Linked DNA regions of Amycolatopsis sp. NBC_01488. The protein of the gene in region 1 interacts with the protein of each later gene in a pairwise test. Links are inferred from orthologs where the notes say so. Each region holds a gene or a part of one and is shown in the gene's direction. Other genes may lie near its edges. The genes, in order: paaC and OG738_RS38035.

Region 1 (3,201 bases):
AAGCAGAAGTACTCGTCGATCTTCAACTACCCGACGCTGACCTTCGCCGACGTCGGCGTGATCGGCTGGCTGGTCGACGGCGCCGCGATCTGCAACCAGGTGCCGCTGTGCCGGTCGTCGTACGGGCCGTACGCGCGGGCGATGATCCGGATCTGCAAGGAGGAGTCCTTCCACCAGCGGCAGGGCTACGAGCTGCTGATGACGATGATGAAGGGCACCCAGCAGCAGCGGGACATGGTCCAGGAGGCCGTGAACCGCTGGTGGTGGCCGTCGCTGATGATGTTCGGCCCGCCGGACGCCGACTCGCCGAACACCGCGCAGTCGATGGCGTGGAAGGTCAAGCGCCACACGAACGACGAGCTGCGGCAGCGCTTCGTCGACATGTCGGTGCCGCAGGCTGCCGCGCTGGGGGTCACGTTCCCCGACCCTTCGCTCAAGTGGAATGCCGAGCGGGAGCACTACGACTTCGGCGCGGTCGACTGGGACGAGTTCAAGAACGTGTTGAAGGGCAACGGCCCGTGCAACGCGTCGCGCATCGCCCACCGGCGCCGCGCGCACGAAGACGGTGCCTGGGTGCGGGAAGCCGCCGTGGCGCACGCCGCGAAGAAGGAGCGCAAGTGAGCGACCTTACTGCCGAAGGCGGCCACGGAGCCGTCCCGCTGGAGGGCGTCCCGGCCGCGCCCGGCCCAGTCAAGCACGACTGGCCGCTGTACGAGGTGTTCGTCCGCGGCAAGCGCGGGCTGAACCACGTGCACGTCGGGTCGCTGCACGCGGCTGACGACCAGATGGCCCTGCACCACGCGCGGGACCTCTACACCCGCCGCAACGAGGGCGTGTCGATCTGGGTCGTGCGGGCGTCGGACATCACGGCGTCGTCGCCGGACGAGAAGGACCCGTTCTTCGCGCCGAGCGGCGACAAGGTCTACCGCCACCCGACGTTCTACGACATCCCCGAGGAGGTGCCGCACATATGAGTTTCGACAACGTGTACGAGTCGCTGACCGAGGAGAACGACGCCCGCTGGGCGTTCGGCACCGGCTTCGAGGATCCGCTGTCCGGAGTGGACACTTCGGTGCCGTCCGGTGTGGACGGTGACCGGCTGGCCGCGTACTGCCTGATGCTGGGCGACGACGCGCTGATCTTCTCCCATCGGCTGCAGGAGTGGTGCACCAACGCGCCCGAGCTGGAGGACGAGGTCGCGATCGCGAACATCGGCCTCGACCTGCTCGGCCAGGCGCGGCTGCTGCTCGCGCGGGCGGGCAAGGCCGACGGCTCTTCGCGCACGGAGGATTCGTTCGCGTTCTCGCGCATGGAAAACGAGTTCCGCAACGTCCGGCTCGCGGAGCTGGGCGGCGGCCACTTCGGGCACCTGATCGCGCGGCTGTTCGTGTTCTCGACGTGGCGCCTCGCGCTGCTGCAGCGGCTGGTGTCGTCGGTGGATCCGGTGCTGGCGGCGATCGCGGTCAAGGGCGTCAAGGAGGTGACCTACCACCGCGACTACGCGGCGCAGTGGCTGGTCCGCCTCGGCGACGGGACGCCGTTGTCGCACGAACGGATGCAGGAAGGGCTCGACGCGGTCTGGCCGTACGTCGGCGAGCTGTTCCACACGCACGAGGTCGAGTTCGTCGACGCGGCGACGCTGCGGCCCGAGTTCGATCTCGTCCTGGACGAGGCCCTTTCCGCGGCGACGTTGGTGCGGCCGTCTTCGGGCGAGCTGGCCGGCGTCTCGGGCCGGACGGGCCGCGACGGCGTCCACACCGAGCAGATGGGCTTCCTGCTGGCGGAGCTGCAGAGCGTCGCCCGGGCGATGCCGGACGCGAAATGGTGACGGCGGCGGCCGTCGCGGCCACGGTCACCGACCCCGAGCTGCCGATGCTGACCCTGGCGGACCTGGGCGTGCTGCGTTCGGTGTCCGAGTCGGACGGCCGCGTCGTCGTGGCGATCACCCCGACGTACACGGGCTGCCCGGCGATGGACACGATGCGCGACGACCTGGAGCACGCGCTGGTTTCGGCGGGCTTCGCGGACGTCGAGATCCGGACGCAGCTGTCCCCGGCATGGTCGTCGGACTGGATTTCGGCTGCGGGCCGGGAAAAGCTCTCCGCGGCCGGTATCGCGCCCCCGGGCGCGGCCCCGCGGCGGTCGGGCCCGATCCCGCTGACGCTGTCGGCTCCGGTGTCGCGCGTTCGCTGTCCGCACTGCGGGTCCGCGGATACCGAGGAGCAGTCCCGTTTCGGCGCGACGGCGTGCAAGGCGCTGCGGCGCTGCCGCGCGTGCGCCGAGCCGTTCGAGCAGGTCAAGGAGATCTGAGGTGGCGTTCCATCCCTTGAAGGTCGCGGGCGTCACGCGGTTGTGCGACGACGCGGTCGCCGTGACGTTCGACGTGCCTGCTTCCCTGGCTGCCGAATACGCCTTCAAACCGGGTCAGTCGCTGACTTTGCGGCGTTCGGTCGACGGCCGCGACGAGCGCCGGTCGTATTCGATCTGCGCGGCGGCGGGCGCGGCGCCCCGGGTGGGCGTCCGCCTGGTGCCGGACGGCCTGTTCTCGTCCTGGCTGGTGAACGAGGTCCGCCCGGGCGACACGATCGAGGTGGCCACGCCCACGGGTTCCTTCACCCCCGACCTGTCGGAAGGCGGCCACCACGTCCTGATCGCGGCGGGCTCGGGCATCACCCCGGTGCTGTCGATCGTGTCGTCGCTGCTGGCCACCCCGGACGCGACGGTGACGGTGCTGTACGGCAACCGCCGCACGGACACGGTGATGTTCGCGGACGAGCTGGCCGACCTGAAGGACCGCGCGCCCTCCCGCCTGGAGCTGATCCACGTGCTGTCGCGCGAGCCGCGCGAGGCGGAGCTGTTCACGGGGCGCTTGGACGTGCCGAAGCTGCGTTCGTTGTTTTCTTCCCTGATTCCGGTGTCCTCTGTGGACCATTGGTGGCTGTGCGGTCCGTTCGAGATGGTGACGGGCGCGCAGGAGCTGCTGACGTCCCTGGACGTGCCCCGCGCGCGAATCCACCAGGAGCTGTTCTACGTCGACACCCCACCTGAGCCGGTGACGCACGAGGACCCCTCGGTGGCGGGGGAGTCCTCGGAAGTCCGCGTGGTTCTGGACGGCCGCTCGTCGACAATGACGTTGCCGCGCACATCGTCGGTCCTGGACGGCGCCCAGCGCTTCCGCCCGGACCTCCCGTTCGCCTGCAA
Region 2 (3,314 bases), 7.5 Mb from region 1 along the record:
CGACGCCGCCTACGTCGTGGTGGTCGACCGCGCCGGCATCCGCCATTCCCACCCCAACCCGGCGCTCATCGGGCAACTCCTCGACAACCCGGCAGGCGCGCTGGACGGGCAGACCCACGTCGGCATCGACGAAGGCACCCTCGGCCCGTCCGCCAACGGCAAAGCCCCCATGCGCGCCGCGGACGGCACACTGCTCGGCGCGGTCTCCGTCGGAATCCTGGAGAGCACCGTGTCACGCCGGCTGTGGTCGGAGATCCCGCTGCTGGGTCTCTACACCGGCGGCGCCCTCGCCGTCGGGGTCGTGGTGTCGCTCTTCCTGGCGCGCCGGCTCAAGCGCATGACGTTCGGCCTGGAACTGGACGACCTGGCCGGGCTGCTGCAGGAACGGGAGGCCATGCTGCACGGCATCCGGGAAGGGGTCGTCGCCTTCGACCCGCACGGGCGGCTGAGCATGATCAACGACGAGGCCCGGCGGCTGCTGAAGCTCCGGCACGCCACGATCGGCGTCACCCTCGACGACCTGCTGCCCGACGGCAGGTTGCACGACGTGCTCGCCGGCACCGACGCCGGAGCCGACCAGGTCGTGCTGACCGACGAGTTCCTGCTGATGGTCAACCGGATGCCGGTCCGGCTCGGCGGGCGGGACGTCGGTTCCGTGGTGACCTTGCGAGACCGCACCGAGCTGGAAGGCCTGCTCCGCGAACTCGACAGCGTCACCGGGCTGACCGACGCGCTGCGCGCGCAGCAGCACGAGTTCTCCAACCGGCTGCACGTATTGTCCGTACTGGTCGGCATGGGCGAGCACGAGGAAGCGATGTCCTATCTGGACGAGCTCACCACCACCAGCACGAGCCAGGCCGAACAGCTGCGGGCCCAGCTCACCCCGGCCGCGCTGGCCGCGCTGCTGCTCGCGAAGATCACCATCGCGGCCGAACGGGACATCCTGCTCACCGTGACCGCGGACTCCCGGCTGGAAGACCCCGGACCCGATCCCCGGGCACTCCTCACGATCGTCGGCAACCTCGTCGACAACGCGCTGGACGCGGTGGCCGAGTCGCCCGCGCCGCGGCACATCACCGTACGGCTGCGAGACGATGCCGACGTCATCACGATCGACGTCACCGACAGCGGTCCCGGAATCGCCGCCGACGACACCGAACGCGTGTTCGCCGACGGCTACACCACCAAACCGGCGCGGGCCGGGGTACGCCGCGGCCTCGGCCTGGCGCTCGTGCACCGGCTGGTGACCCGGCTGGGCGGCACGATCACCTGCACTCCCGGGCCCGGCGGCGCCTTCACGACCTGCCTGCCCACCACCCGGCCGGCGGTCCGGGCATGATCAGGACCCTGATCGTCGACGACGACTACCGGATCGCGAAGGCACACGCCTCGAGCATCCGCCGGATCGAACCGTTCGTCCCCGTCGGCGAAGCCCACTCCCTCGCCGAGGCGCGAGCGATGGTCCGCACGACGCACCCCGACCTGCTGCTGCTCGACCTCTACCTGCCCGACGGCAACGGCCTGGATCTCATCAGCGGACTGCGCGGAGATCATCATCAACCCGACTTCATCGTGATCACCGCGGCCCGCGACATCGACAGCGTGCGCCGCGCCATCCGCCTGGGCGCGGTCTACTACCTCGTGAAGCCGTTCGGCTTCGCACAGCTACGCGAAGAACTGACCGCCTACCAGCGCCTCCGAGACGGGCTCAGCGAAGCAGACGTCGCCAACCAAGAGACCGTCGACGCGCTCTACGGACTCCTGCGCGGCCCCGCCAAACGCGCCGGCGAACGGCGGCTGCCGACCACAATGGCCCAAGTCCTCACCACCGTACGAGAGTCGGTCGAACCCCTGTCGGCCACCGGCGTCGCCGAGCGCCTGGGCATCAGCCGGGCAACCGCACAACGCTACCTCGCGGACCTGGTCCGCCGCGGCCTGGCAGACCTGTCCCTCAACTACGGCACGGCCGGCCGGCCCGAACACCGGTACCACGCCACAACCTGACAACGTGCACCTCAGTGGCCGATCGAAGGCATTGCCAACGGCACGGCCGCAATCACCAACGGGACCGCCGGGCGCCTAGGCCCGCGAAACGGTGCCGGACCCAGCCGTGACGATGATCTGGTCCAGAAACGCGCTCCCCGGCCCGCAGTTCGCCCTCGCGTCGACCTCGGCGATCGTGACGGTCAGCGTGAACGTGCCCTTGATCCCCCGATACGCGCCGGTGCCCGAGCCCGCCACGATCGGCGTCGGCGCGGTCGCGCTCACGGTGCCGGAACAAGTGGTGCGGTCGGGCGGAAAAGTGCTCATCACGGCGGCGACATGGCGATCGAGTTCGACCACGTCGAGCCGGAAAGATCCCTGCGACAGCGTCAGTTCGAGGCCACCGTCGTGATCGGGACTGACCGCACCGTTCGCGTCGACGCTCACTGCCGCACCGAAATCGCCGATCCCTCCGGTCAGGACCACAGTCGACGCCGCGCCGTCGTTGTCGGTGTAGTCGACCAAGTTCACGGCGCTGCCCGAATCGGGCGGCCGGCCAGTGGTGACCTTCCCGGACGAGGCGCCGTCCGCCGACGAGACGCACAGCCCCAGCATCACCGCCGGCAGCACCGCGAACACCGGCACTGATCGGATACGTCGCATGTCACTCCCCCATTGCGAGACGGGTCGGCGGCCGAACGACCGTCCTGCCCCGGCTCCGGCGCCCACCGGTCCAGTATGCGACGCCGAAGAGACCGTGCCATCGGGGTTTTCCCGGATCCACCACAACGCTTGACGAGGTGACGTGCACGTCAGCGAGTTTCACCCGCGCCGAGGCGCGTGACGTCCCTACGGGTGACCGAGAGATACCCGACGAACGCGAGAATCGCGACCAGCAGAGCGAGACTGACCGGCCCGGTGCCGAGGTCGAGTCCGCCGCGGCCGGCGGGGACGCCCATCCAGTCCGCGAACGACGCGCCCAGCGGGCGGGTCAGGACGTAGGCGAACCAGAAAGCGAAGACGGCGTTCAGCCCGAGCCATCGACGCGCCAGCGGCGGCAGGGCGATCAGCACCGCGAAGGCCATCCCCGAGCCGAGATACCCCAGGTGCAGCGTCGTCGCCGTGAGGTCGCCCGCCGCCGTGCCGAGCGCGAAGGTGGTGACGACCGCGAGCCAGTAGAACAGTTCCCGGCGGAACGTGGTGATGCTGTGGATCGCCAGCGTCTTCTCGGTCGCATACCAGACCCCGAAAACCGCGGCCAGCGCGACAGCGAAGAACACCGTTGAAACGGCGTAAGGAATACCGAAACCGACATGCAGGACATCGGCCGC

The links.
Region 2: the proteins of paaC (region 1) and OG738_RS38035 interact in binary tests that used the Escherichia coli proteins (3 or more experiments, as listed by UniProt). The link is inferred for Amycolatopsis sp. NBC_01488 from one-to-one orthologs.

What each region holds. Positions count from the first base shown.
Region 1 is NZ_CP109434.1:607,345-610,545, reverse strand. The notes cover bases 14-2,899. They hold paaC (1,2-phenylacetyl-CoA epoxidase subunit PaaC), read left to right. Parts: upstream 14-970; coding sequence 971-1,828; downstream 1,829-2,899. Other genes in these bases: paaE (1,2-phenylacetyl-CoA epoxidase subunit PaaE), read left to right, coding at 2,312-2,899; paaD (1,2-phenylacetyl-CoA epoxidase subunit PaaD), read left to right, coding at 1,822-2,310; paaB (1,2-phenylacetyl-CoA epoxidase subunit PaaB), read left to right, coding at 660-974; paaA (1,2-phenylacetyl-CoA epoxidase subunit PaaA), read left to right, coding at 14-621. In the rest of the region: more of paaA, read left to right, coding at 1-13; more of paaE, read left to right, coding at 2,900-3,201. UniProt on the Escherichia coli protein: Component of 1,2-phenylacetyl-CoA epoxidase multicomponent enzyme system which catalyzes the reduction of phenylacetyl-CoA (PA-CoA) to form 1,2-epoxyphenylacetyl-CoA. The subunit C may be essential for structural integrity of the alpha subunit.
Region 2 is NZ_CP109434.1:8,103,727-8,107,040, forward strand. What follows is about bases 171-3,169. They hold OG738_RS38035 (response regulator), read left to right. Parts: upstream 171-1,335; coding sequence 1,336-2,004; downstream 2,005-3,169. Other genes in these bases: OG738_RS38030 (sensor histidine kinase), read left to right, coding at 171-1,339; OG738_RS38040 (hypothetical protein), read right to left, coding at 2,080-2,622; OG738_RS38045 (COG4705 family protein), read right to left, coding at 2,796-3,169. Also shown: more of OG738_RS38030, read left to right, coding at 1-170; more of OG738_RS38045, read right to left, coding at 3,170-3,314. UniProt on the Escherichia coli protein: Member of the two-component regulatory system DpiA/DpiB, which is essential for expression of citrate-specific fermentation genes and genes involved in plasmid inheritance.